4 regions of the Acidaminobacter sp. QWL-03 genome follow, and region 4 is predicted to be linked to each of the others. Evidence: riboswitches for the same ligand, from Rfam matches in the RefSeq annotation. Region 4 holds a riboswitch; each other region holds the start of a gene.

Evidence for each region. A riboswitch is a leader RNA that binds a small molecule or an ion and turns the genes downstream of it on or off. The one in region 4 is predicted to bind cyclic di-GMP.
Region 1: linked by a shared signal. The riboswitch ahead of AC4PHM_RS12030 (MSCRAMM family protein) and the one ahead of AC4PHM_RS00370 (transglutaminase-like domain-containing protein) in region 4 are both predicted to bind cyclic di-GMP.
Region 2: linked by a shared signal. The riboswitch ahead of AC4PHM_RS05795 (polysaccharide biosynthesis protein) and the one ahead of AC4PHM_RS00370 (transglutaminase-like domain-containing protein) in region 4 are both predicted to bind cyclic di-GMP.
Region 3: linked by a shared signal. The riboswitch ahead of AC4PHM_RS12015 (SpaA isopeptide-forming pilin-related protein) and the one ahead of AC4PHM_RS00370 (transglutaminase-like domain-containing protein) in region 4 are both predicted to bind cyclic di-GMP.

The regions. Positions count from the first base shown of each region.
Region 1 covers NZ_CM178752.1:2,570,132-2,573,278, reverse strand. Annotated here, with positions in the region: gene AC4PHM_RS12030 (MSCRAMM family protein) at 96-1,835, opposite strand; cyclic di-GMP riboswitch class I at 1,931-2,020, opposite strand; gene AC4PHM_RS12025 (DUF7507 domain-containing protein) at 2,438-3,147, opposite strand, start outside.
Region 2 covers NZ_CM178752.1:1,281,454-1,284,600, reverse strand. Annotated here, with positions in the region: gene AC4PHM_RS05800 (S-layer homology domain-containing protein) at 1-1,207, shown strand, start outside; cyclic di-GMP riboswitch class I at 1,423-1,507, shown strand; gene AC4PHM_RS05795 (polysaccharide biosynthesis protein) at 1,702-3,147, shown strand, end outside.
Region 3 covers NZ_CM178752.1:2,558,240-2,561,386, forward strand. Annotated here, with positions in the region: gene AC4PHM_RS12010 (MSCRAMM family protein) at 1-1,167, shown strand, start outside; cyclic di-GMP riboswitch class I at 1,524-1,605, shown strand; gene AC4PHM_RS12015 (SpaA isopeptide-forming pilin-related protein) at 1,708-3,147, shown strand, end outside.
Region 4 covers NZ_CM178752.1:84,534-87,680, forward strand. Annotated here, with positions in the region: gene AC4PHM_RS00365 (peptidylprolyl isomerase) at 1-243, shown strand, start outside; gene AC4PHM_RS00370 (transglutaminase-like domain-containing protein) at 737-1,540, opposite strand; cyclic di-GMP riboswitch class I at 1,554-1,629, opposite strand; gene AC4PHM_RS00375 (peptidoglycan-binding domain-containing protein) at 2,042-2,869, shown strand.

The DNA of each region.
Region 1 (3,147 bases), 1.1 Mb from region 4:
TGAAAGGAGGGGGGGTAAATCAGGTTGGAGAGGTGGATTAATGGGCAGACAAAAACCGGACCATCCAAGGACGATCCGGTTTTGGGGTTTTCTTTTCAATACTGGTATTTCAGGAATGCTCCTGCGAGGAGGAGCAGGGTGCCGAGGAGATTGAGCATGCCAATCTGTGCTTCACCGGTTGGTGGGAGTTCATTTGGCGGCTCCCAAGGGGGAGCGCCTAATGGCGGCGGATCTTCCTCAACGATTTCCGTATCAGGTGGTTCATCAGGCGGACCCAGTGGTGGATTAGGCTCCGGCGGAACGTCTTCCGTCGTAGTGTCCCTGTAGTTGCCCACGTTGAAGGTCAAGGCCTGAGTGGAGTTGATGGAGATTGGCGGGGAGAAACCATCGGCGGAAAAGGATGGGGAAGTGATGGTGTAATCGCTGACTTCCCGCAGATAGTAGGTGCCATACCTCAGGTTGGCGAAGGTGAGGTCGCCCGCGGCGCTGGACTTCTTGGTGTGCAGCAGGGTGGTCTTGTCCGCGGCGTAGAGTTCGAAGGTGATGTTTTGCATATCGAACTCGGAAGGGTCCTGGAGGTTGTTCTGATTGGTATCCAGGAACTTGTGGACGCGGATTTCACCTTTTTTATCCTGTGGGTTTGACGGTGGATCTGGGTCACCTGGTGGGTCTGGATCTGGATCACGCTTGTTGGTGACGGTGACCTCGATTGTCGTTTTCGGATTACTTTCGCTAAGTGTAATCGTCAGCGCGCCGTCGGTGGTCGTGTCGCCGGACTGGATGCTTTTCAGGGTGTAACCTTTCGGAGCATCCTCGGTGATCTTGTAGATACCAGGAGAAAGGTTGTTTAAGGTGACGGGAGTGCCGTCGCCTTTTAAGACGTGGGTGTGTGTAGAATTGTCCGGGTATTTGATCTCAATTTCAAAGGTGTCGTTGGTGCTGATGGTTTTATTATCGGTGTCGACGACTTTTTTTGTGAGGCGGAGGCTCCAGATTTTTGTGATAACCGTGGCATCTTTTTGGTTGGTGACGGTCACGTGGTGATCGAGATCATCTTCGCTAATAGTGATCTGCAGATCGTTGGTGGCGGTCAGTGTGCCGGAGGTGATGCCTTTAAGGGTGTAGTCGGTTGGAGCGGCCTCGGAAATCGTGTAGGTGCCAAGGGACAGGTCGGTGAATGGTGGGGCGGTGCCATTGCCGTTGATCATGGCCGGGGTAACAGTCTTGGTGCTGTCTGGATGTGTGATGGTGATGATGAATGGGGTGCTGTCTGTTGTGAGTGGTTCGCCCTCTGAGTTTTCAACGATTTTTTGTATAGTGATTGAGCCGGTCGGGGTGGTTTTTGGTTCGCAGAGGGTGAAGGTGATAAAGCCGTACCATGGGCCTTTGTCCGGTTTTATGATGTCACCCGGGTAGGCGGTTTCGGTGCCGGAGACCAAGTGGAGGACCAAGTACCTCGTCAGGCATTGGCCGGGGGCGAGCTCCGGAAGGGCCAGGTCGATTGGACCTATGGTGAAGTCGGTGGCCTTGTCCAGGTCTTCGTTTTTAAATGGCGCATGACCGGGATTCAGCCGGTTGGTGGGTTCCTCATCCAAGATGTAGAGGCTGTATTCATCCGCCGGCCAGTCGGGATCCATGGTGACATGGAGGGTCAGCATGCCGTCGTCGACAATGACGCTGGCGGTGCCGATCGGTTGATCCTGGCCGGCAAAGACCTGGAAGGTGCCTTGGAAGTCGTGGGTCTCATCTGCCATGGAGGGGACGCTCGTGATGATCATGGCAAGGATCATCATGAGGCTGACAAGGGTCTTTACTTTTCTTTTGATGCCTGACATTTTTCTCACCTCTCTTGTGGTCGGCACCGGGAGCTATTGAATTAGGTTGTGTACAATTGAATAAAAAAAGACTGCCATGACAACGAGACGCTGTACATAGCAGCCGGTCGACCATCGGCAGAGGTCCTGCCCTTAGGCCTTGGCTTTGCGACCCAGCCTTTCGTTTTGGTTTGCCTTTATATGGTTTAACGTTTTGTGGGTGGATGTTTAGGTTTCTTTGTGTATTGATATTCCTGTGGTATTATGTTACCCGAAAACGAGGGGGTTGAAACAGGGCGGGGGGCGGGATGTGGGGCGGATGGCGGGGAATTTTGGGGGGTGGGGGACGCGGACGGGTTTTGAGTTGGTGGACGGTAATGACTTTGTAATAATTCATTTCGCATTGAAGTCAGATATGATCCGGAGTTCGGCTTAGATTGCGAGCTGCGCTCCATATGAAATGAAAAAGAACAACCTTTTCGTGAGCAAGCTCCCGAAGGGATTGTTCTTCTTCACTCTATACACATCTGTCAGCTTTCGTGAAAGAGTGGGCCATCCGTAGGATGGCCCGATAGGTGAGAGATATTACACTATTAATTGAAACTTTAAACGGTTAATTAAAATCATCTGCTGCGTCGTTTCAGATAAGCGCCTGCCAGCATCAGCAAGGATCCAAAGCCATACGCAAAGAATGGTGGGATTTCACCGGTGTCTGGGAGGGCGAGTGGGACTTCTGCCTCAGGGATTTCTTCGATGACTTCGACAACTTCATCGACAATTGGTTCAGGTGTTGCGACGTTGCGTCTGTTGCCGACTTCAACGAAGACTGTGGTGGTTGAGTTGACGCGGATTGGATCGCTATAACCATCGGCGCCAAAATTGTCGGAGGTGATGGTGAAGCCAGGATTCATTTCTCTGAGATAATAGGTGCCGAAATCGAGATTTCTGAAGGTCAGCGTGCCGTTCAGGCCAGTTTCGAGGGACTCAATGAACACTTTATTCGCATCGTAGAGCGCGAATTCCATGCCGTTCATTGGGAGTTCTGTCAGTGAGGTTTCATCAAATTCCCCATCGTTATCACTATCGAGGAACTTGAAGATACGGATGTCGCCATAGTCCGGATCAGGGTCAGGATCGCGGCGTTCACGGTAGCCAGTGTAGCTGCTGGTGTCGCGAGCGACAATTGGTGTGCCTTCCACTGGGGTAAAGGTTGCGGTGCCCTCATTAGTGTAATCGCCTAGGGTCGCTGTGCCGGTCTTGCTGAGTGTTTCAGAGGCACCTGGAGCAAGAGATGAGATTGTGCCAATTGGACTGCTGAATTTATTGTCTCTGA
Region 2 (3,147 bases), 1.2 Mb from region 4:
GATTGACGAATTCGAGTCACTTGGTCTGCTGGACGCGCCTATGACCCGAGGGGCTTTTGAAATCCTCATTCAGAACAGCTTTGAGGGCCTTGAAGCCTTTGAAATTCCAAGCGGAATCAGTGAAAGCTCCGAAGTCACAGCAACACTCAATGTCACAAGAATGGAAGGCGCCTTCTACCTTCATCATCTGATGAAAGCTGAAAGAATCCTGGAGCAGCAGCTTTATACGGATCAGCCGGATATTCCACAGTGGGCTCTGGAGTCTGTCCTGGGGATGACTCAAAAGGGGATCTTTAAAGGCTTCCCGGATGGATCCTTCAAAAGCCGTCAGTGGCTCACCCATGCTGAGGCCATTTGTCTGGTGGCAAAGTCTCAGCTGCAGTGGATGAGAGAAGGATTGACGGCCATAGTGCCAAAACCGGTTCCGCTGGGTGAGCCGGTGGTTACAGAGCCGGTAGTCGAGACGCCAATAGCCGATGGGACGGAGCCTGATCCCACACCAAATCCTGAGCCAACACCGGCACCGGAACCACAGCCTGAACCACAACCTCAACCTCAGCCGGTGCCAGATCCAACCCCTGAACCCGAACCTCCCGTCACTACAGAGCCTCCGGTTGTCTCTGAGCCTCCGGCGGATACAGAACCAGCCGAAACGCCAGAAGAGCCTGCAGAACCTGTTGAGCCAGTGATTGAAGCGCCTCAGCCGGATCCGGTCCTACAACCGGAAGACCCGCAGCCAACGGATCCTCAGCCCGAAAATCCACAACCCTTAGATCCGCAGCCTGAAGAGCCGCAAACCGAAGACCCTCAGTCTGAGGTACCGGAAGTAAAACCAACTCACACCGCAGAAATCCTTATGCTCCTGCCGGAGGGCAAAACGCACTATGCTTACGTTCCCATTGAGCTTTATCTGATAGATCCGGATCTCAACACAGATCCAAACGTCGTTGAGACGGCTGAAGTGCTGATGTTCTCCTACGATTACTTCGAAAGTGTCATTACCATGACAGAAATCAGTGCGGACAGCGATCATTTCTTGGCTTGGATTACACCGGTCTTTGAACCGGGGGAGGATCCATTTGAGTTCAGGGTATGTGAGTTCTATACCATTGGAGCTTACATAGATTACTATGATCCGGTGAATGCTGAAGGCGTAACGCATTATTTGAGGTCCATGTCCTTTGATGTGCAGCCGTTTGTGTATTAAATAAAGAAGGCGCCAGTCAGACAGTCGGATACGGCTTCTGCTGGCGCATTATTATTCATAAAAATACGGAGAAAAGGATAACATAATACGTTTTCCTAACATTTCACCATATTTTCTCAACATTTTTATAGGTTCGACATTATTCGACCTACAAATTTTCTGAAGATATGCTATAGTTGTTAATGGCGATATAAACTTGTAATTATATAGGTTACTAACACATTTGGTAAACCGTGGGAAACCATGGGACACAAAGCTAGAGGGGCTTCCTCCAATCGGAAAAGTCAGCCAGTTGCAACATATTAACGGCAGCTATGGACTGTCGTTTTTTTGTGCAAATTATCATTTATGTATTTATATTGAAAATATGTTAATTCGACATTAAAACCTAACATTCGACAATTGTAATCGTGTATAATAAATGACGGCGTATGGTTGTATCTAATGATGCCATAAATCGTTATTTCTACATAATAAAACCAGGGGGATCGACTATGAAATCGACGCGAAAATTCTCAATTGTTTTACTGGATATAGCATTCCTCTTTGCGTCCATTGTCATTGCCATCATTCTGAAAGCGAATTTTGAGCGGTTATTTTTTCTTCTTGAGAATGGGTTGACCTTTATCATCCTTATGCTCGGATTAAAACTATTGATGATGAAGCTTCTTATGCTTTATGACAGCCTCTGGGAGCATGCCAGTGTGGATGGACTCATTAGAATTGCCTCTTTTGGCATTTTGAGTCATTTGATGGTGGCGTTCATGGATGTTTACCTGGAAGGCGCGTTCAGCTATAAAAGTCTCCTACTGATCTCCTTTTTTGATGTTGTTCTGATTGGTGGATTCCGTTTGAGCTACAGAGTTATAAGAAGACTGAAGAATCGTGCCTATACTATTGGCCAAAGCTATAAAAACATCCTGATCATAGGGGCGGGGCGCACCGGAGGGATGATGGCGAGACACCTGCTGTCAGAACCGCAGCGGTTTGGTTACCCTAAAGCTTTTATAGATGACGATCCACGAAAAGAAGGCACTTTGGTCAACGACATAAAAGTCATGGGCAACCGGTATGACATTTTAAGTGTGACGAAACGTCAAAGGATTGACGAAATTATTCTGGCTATCCCTACAGTTCCAATGCAGGATCGAAAAGAGATTTTGGAGGAGTGCAAGAGAACCGGAGCAAAAGTCAAAACTGTGCCGTCACTGGAAGAAATGATGATTGATAACGTCGACATTAAAAGAATCCGAGATGTGGAAATTGAAGACCTGCTGGGAAGAGATGAGATTACCCTCAATATGGATGGGATCAAGGACTATTTGGAAGGGAAAACCGTTCTTGTCACAGGTGGGGGAGGATCTATAGGATCCGAACTTTGCCGGCAGATAGTGAGGTTTGCACCCAAGAAGCTGATCATCCTGGATATTAATGAAAATTCCGTGTATGACCTGACTAACGAACTGAGGTCAAGAGGACTGGGCGGCATTGAACTGGACATGGTAATCACCTCTGTAAGAGATCGCAAAGAACTTTTCAGAGTATTTAATGACTTAAGACCACAAGTCGTCTTTCATGCGGCTGCCCATAAGCACGTACCTTTAATGGAGAGAAGTCCCCGTGAAGCTATAAAAAACAACGTCTTTGGAACGCTGAAACTCGTTGATGCCTCAATAAATTATGGGACTGAACGATTTGTTTTGATCTCGACGGACAAGGCAGTGAATCCAACCAGTGTAATGGGCGTCAGTAAGCGGATTGCAGAGATGATCGTCCAATCCGTGGAATCTCATAAAACTGTCTTTACCGCAGTGCGCTTTGGCAACGTTCTGGGCTCCAACGGCAGCGTCATCCCGCTCTTCAAGAAACAAATTCAAGAAGGTGGACCGGTGACGGTGACCCACAAGGACATGGTTCGCTACTTCATGACCATTCCTGAA
Region 3 (3,147 bases), 1.1 Mb from region 4:
AAAGCTGACGACTACTACGTGAAGCTTGAAAACCTGATCCCTGGCGACTACAGCATTGACGAAATCAACGTTGGGGACGAATGGGAGGCGCCTGACCTTCCAATTAATAAAGAAGTTTTAGCCGATGGTCTCGTCTCCATCAGCTTCACCAACGTCTACGTCCCTGGTGATCTGGAAATCACCAAACTCTTCGATTACGAAGGCGTTGTGGGATTTGAAGAATCCATGCTTCCAGAGACAATTGACATTCACATTGAAGGACCTTCCTATGATCCGGACGGTCTGGATGTGACACTTGAAAAAGCTGATGGCTACTATGTAAAACTTGAAAATCTCCTTCCTGGCACCTATGAAATCACTGAAGTTAACGTTCCATCCGGTTGGATGGCACCAACCCTTCCAATTGAAATCGAAGTGGAAAACGGCGAAGTGGCATCTGTTGAATTCACGAACGTCTTCATGACGGGTTCGCTGACGATCACTAAGAATTTCATCGGCGGCGATGGGACCTTATGGCCTGAAGAAATCGTCGTAGTCGTGACTGGTCCTTCCTATCTGTTAGGGTTTGCAGCTGTAATTGAGATCGATCAAGTAACCGGATCTGGTTCCGTAACTTTGGACGACTTGATCCCTGGTGAATATACCTTCACAGAGCTGGCATTTGTCGGCAGTGAAAACTTCACCTCCAACATCAGTCCGCAATCTGTGATGGTCGTTGCAGGCGCAGTCTCACCTGCCATGGTGACAATCACTAACACTATGGCATACCACGATGAAACCGCTTGGGCACTAGGTAATAACAAAAACTTGGATTCCGTGAAATCCAACAACTGGGGCTGGAATATTGGTCCTATCACCGATGGATATAGCGAAATCCACGACTTAATCGCTGGCGCTGGCGGCAACATTGTAGAAAATGGCACTTTAGTTGGACATGTTGAAATTGTTTACTCCGGCGGTTACGTCACCGTGACCTACCACATGCTGGACGGCTTTGAATTGATGGACACTCATGTTTGGATTGGCACATCCAATCTTCCAAAACTCAAAAACGGCAAGATGACTGACTCCCCTGGCCAATTCCCATATGAGGATGGTGTCAGTATCGCTGCTACAGGTCCAGTCTACGTCGCAGCTCACGCAGTTGTGAGAATGCCAGGGAACTAATGCGGCACAATGTGGAGATCTGAGTAGTATGTAATAAGCTCTAAGGCGCTCCCGGGGTTTCGGGGGCGCCTTTTGTGACTTGAGGAGGCCATCCTAACAAGCTCTGGCACCAGTTTGAAAGTTGTCCGCGTCACCAACTCTGAATCCGTCCGCGTCACCCAACTTACGCCCCTTTTTTGATCATATTGTTAATGAAAATCATTATCGAAAAACGCTTAAACCCCTTCTGCCAGGGTAACTATGCACTATCAAGAAGCAGTTAAAAATTTTTAAACACCCCGCCACACTACATAGTTTTAGATCCACAGCAAATCTCCCTCTGACCCCTGTAACTGCCTGGCCACACAAAACCTCATTACATACAAGGGCAAACCCGCCGAAAGTCGGGGACGCAAAGCCAGGGCCTAAAGTGCGAGCTATGGTCGACCGGCTGCTATGTACAACCGTTTTGTGTTGTCATGGCAGCTTTTTATTTGCCCTTGAGAGCAAGTGACGCATTTGAGGCGATTACGAATACTAAGAAAGCGAGAGGTGAGAACAATGTTAGGAATGAAAAGAAAAGTTAAGCGGCTTCTGAGTTTGAGCATAATGTTGACCATGGTGCTGATGAGCTTTCCGTCACTGGCGGTGACGGCATACGACTTTGAAGGTACTTTTGATATTACGGCAGGTCAGAATATGGTGATCGGTGAAGCCACCGTGATGATCGATGGCGACCAGTTAACCATCGACGTGAACCTGGATGATGGCCAAAAAGCCAGCGAGTTCCATCTGGACATTTTCGATACCCTGCCAGACTCACGTCCAACACCTGGCCAGGCTGAACACAAAGGAAGCTTTAATCCAGCAAAAGAAGATTTTGACATCGGTCCAATAACCCTTGACCTCGATGATCTCAACCCAGGCCAGTGTCAGGATCTCTATCTCATCCTTCACCTGGCTGTCGGCGGAGAAACCGCTTATGCCGGCACGGTTATTGACTCTGAAGAGAGCAGCGGCGCATGGTTCGGCTACATCCACATTCAAATCTGCGAGCCTGACGAACCAGACCCTGAATTCGGCAGCCTGACTATCTTTAAATTTCACGACATGAACGAGAACGGCGAATTTGACGAGGACGACGAGCATGCCCTCTCCGGCATCGAGTTCGAAATCTATAACGAAGACGACGAGGCACTCGAAGACTCCCCATTCACTACGGATGACGACGGCCTGATCGAGCTCACCAACCTCCCGGTTGGCGAGTACACCATTAAAGAACTGTCCGACTACCAAATCACAGGACAAGTCTTTACCGATGGTCTCCTCTCCATCTCCATCAACAAAGACCAAACCACCCGAGTCGAAATTGGCAACATTATCCCGGATGACACCTTCGACGTTAGAATCGTTAAATTCGAAGACCTCAACCGAGACGGCAAAATGAACGGCAACGACGATTTCCTCGAAGACATTCACTTCATGCTCTTCGAAGATCCTGAAGACGAAAACCCTCTCCAGCACGGTTACACGGATGAGGACGGCGAACTTCTCTTCAGCGGTCTCGAAGCTGGCACCTACTATTTAAAAGAGCACAGCAGCGCGAAAATCACGACACCAGGCTTCGACGATGACGGTTTCATGATGATCGAGGTCGGCGGCGAAGATTTTGAAAATCCGCTTGAAATTGGAATTGGGAACTACTTTAGTGAAGAGGAAGAAGAGTTTGGCGCTATCACCATCTGGAAATTTGTCGATGTAGACAAAGACGGCATTTGGGATAACGGTGAACCTGCCCTTGAAGATATTGAATTCAAACTTTTCATGGAACATGACATGCCATCCACCAGTGAATCAGCCATTTCTCTGATGGAAGTCGCAAGCGGCGAAACAGATGAAGACGGCAAACTGGTCTTCAACAACCTCGAATTTGGCCACTATGTCCTCGAAGAACACAGCACCTTTGAAATCACCGCACCTGAGGATCTCAAAGATGGCAAG
Region 4 (3,147 bases):
ATGGCTCCTGAGTTTGAGCAAGCAGCTTTTGCAGCGCAGATTGGCAAGTTGGTAGGTCCTGTAAAAACCGATTTTGGTTATCACGTTCTCATAGTGGATGAGAAGAAAGAAGCGATCGAAGCAACTCTTGAAAGCAAAAAGGACGAAGTTCGAGATGTCCTACTTAATCAAAAAATTCAGTCTCAAGGATCATCTTGGTTGGAAGAGAAGTTTAAGGAATATGACATCAATATAACCTTATAATGAGAAGTGAAAGACTCTTAAACAGTATTGACTTTTTTCATAGATAAGCATAAGAAATGCTTGAAAGTGAAGACGAAGGCAATAGAGTTAAACTTGATCGTAAATATTGGTGGTATGTATTCTAATACGCTCACTAATTCGGATAATAAATTGGTACATATTTTGAAAATTTGAGAGTATGCTATCATGCATGGGTTGATATTCAACATGCAAATTTTCGATATGATGGATATAATCGTACGATTTCACCTTAGAAAACTTTTCATTCTTTATAACAAAAAAATCAATACTCAAAACAATTATTATAATGAATAAGCTTTGTGTATAGACAAAAAATGAAGATAGTATAAAGATAAAAAAATCGCTGAAACGGCATTTATAGCGTTTCAGCGATTTTACCTCATTTTAGTCTTTTAACTCCAAAAGATAGCGAATTTTGGGTTGTGAAAACATAAAAAGAATTATCCGGTTTCAATTAGAAATGTTAACTAAATCAATAACTTTTAAGTGTCGTGAAGTCGACAGCGTTCTTTATCATATTGACGGTTTTACCTGCGGTTAGATAAGCACTGTCATAAGTAGTGTCGATCGTAATCCACTTGTCATCGGAGCTTAAGTAAACTTCATTCCACGCGTGGTATATTGTGATGTACTTGCTATAGCCCATATTGATTTTAGCAGGTATATCAATACTTCTCAGCATGGCGGCCATGACTGCGGAGTAATCGTAACATATGCCGGCATTCGCTGCGAGAACAGCATCCACATCAGGCACATATCCACTTTGTACTGTCTTTGCACGATTGTAATCATATTTGATATTCCTGGTAATATAGGTATACACCGCTTTGATTTTCTCTTCGTCGGTTTTGGCGTTCTCGGTCAACTTCTTTGCGAGTGCGACTACTTCATTATTCGTAGAAAACTTGACGATTGGATTGGAGGTCAAAAACGGTTCAAAACTTTGGATACCAGATGCGCTTATAGTAAGGGTATCCAAGCGCGTGTAGCTGGTGCCTGAAACGTTCTTGAGTAGAGCGATGGTGTATGTGCCGTCGCCCATCTGAAGCGGGATGGATTCATCCGCGAGGGACTGCACATCATAGTAGTACTTGGTGTCGCCTTTTTGAACGAGGACTTTCAATTTAGCAGTCGTGTTGACGTTGACTTTAAGTTCAACAACGCCGTCTGCGGCTTTGGCACTATTCACAGTCCAGTCAGATGGAGCGGCAAAGGAAGCTGCCGGTGCGGCCAAGACAGTCGCTGCCACGATCATAGACAGAAGTTTTTTTAACACAAAAAACTCTCCTTTCGGTAGCTGGCTGCCATTTTACAGGCCCTTTAGCTTTGCGTCCCAGCCTTTCGACTGGTTTGCCTTTATCGGTGGAAAGTAATCTAACCCACCATATAGAATTGTGAGTTCATTTTATCACAATCATCTGATAATTACAAGTGAGTGAGAATGGCAAAATGTTTTGAGGACTGTAACAAAGTTATGGGGTATGGTTTGTAGATGGGAAGTATCTGTAGAACCTGTTATTCAATTTGTTGTGATTAAATACATACATTTTAAGAGGCGAAATGAGCGTTATTACCTTAAAATATAAGTCTAATATATGGATTTGAAATTTCAGATAGGCGTCATTTCGATATTATGTTAAACTATAAAGGATGTATTTTCTTCGAAACTGAAAAGCGGGGGCAGAAATACTTTGGGGTGAAACTGCGTAAATGGTTGGATAAATTCATTCATCATACGCGTCAACTAACCGCGTTAGCCTAAAAAGAGGAGGAAATTATGAACTTGAGGAAAAGAATTGCTGCATTAACCATTACGCTGATACTTTCTACAGTGGCATTTCAGACTACATACGCCTATACAAATGGCGTTGTTTTAAAGCAGGGTTTAAGAAGTCAAGACGTATCAGATTTACAGAACGATTTGAAACAACTCGGTTATTTTGCTGTTGAACCAACTGGTTATTTTGGTACTATAACGAAGTCATCCGTCGCCAGCTTTCAAAAAGCCTATGGTTTGACGGTGGATGGTGTTGCTGGTGCGAAAACTATTGGCAAACTCACCAGTCTTTTAAGTGCTGATAAGCCGATTTCCAGGGGTGGCATCTCTCGAGTAGATGCAATTGGTACAAAAAATGTGCAAAAATTGCCGTGGTATGGCGAAGTTGAGAACATTTACGCCAGAGGTGATGTCGCTACAGTTATTGATGTTGAAACAGGAATGAAAATGCAAATCAAACGTACATATGGTGGAAACCATGCTGATGTAGAAACGTTGACCAAAGAGGATACAAATATTTTGAAGAAGGCTGTAGGTGGCGTTTGGAACTGGACCAGGCGCCCGGTAATTGTCGAAATTGATGGGTATAGAATAGCAGGATCTATGACGGCAATGCCGCATGCTGGTAGAGATGACAAGCCCGCGACGGTAGTTGTTGATAATAGAAGCGGAGGATATGGGACTGGGAATAATCTGGATGCGGTTAAAGGGAATGGAATGGATGGGCAATTTGACATTCATTTTTTGAACAGTCGGACGCACTCCACAAATAAGGTTGACACAAAGCACCAGGATGCAATTAAGAGAGCATTTGAGTCAGGGATGTAGTTGAAAAACAATTTGAGGGGAGAGTGCAGGTAGAGGACTTGTAAAGAGAAATCTCATGTTAGCATCATTTCCCAATAATTTTGAGTGTGTTAAGTTAGTAGTGAGAAGTTATTGATCATGTAGGAAACTAAACCATATTGAAAACAGAAATGCAAAAATACCATGTAATTTTGAAATGGAGTCTTTGAGCATTAGAATACTTTTTAATGTGCACCAAATTAGACCATTTTTACCGATATGTGAAATTTGGATATCCCGAGCGAACTATTGAAAACAAG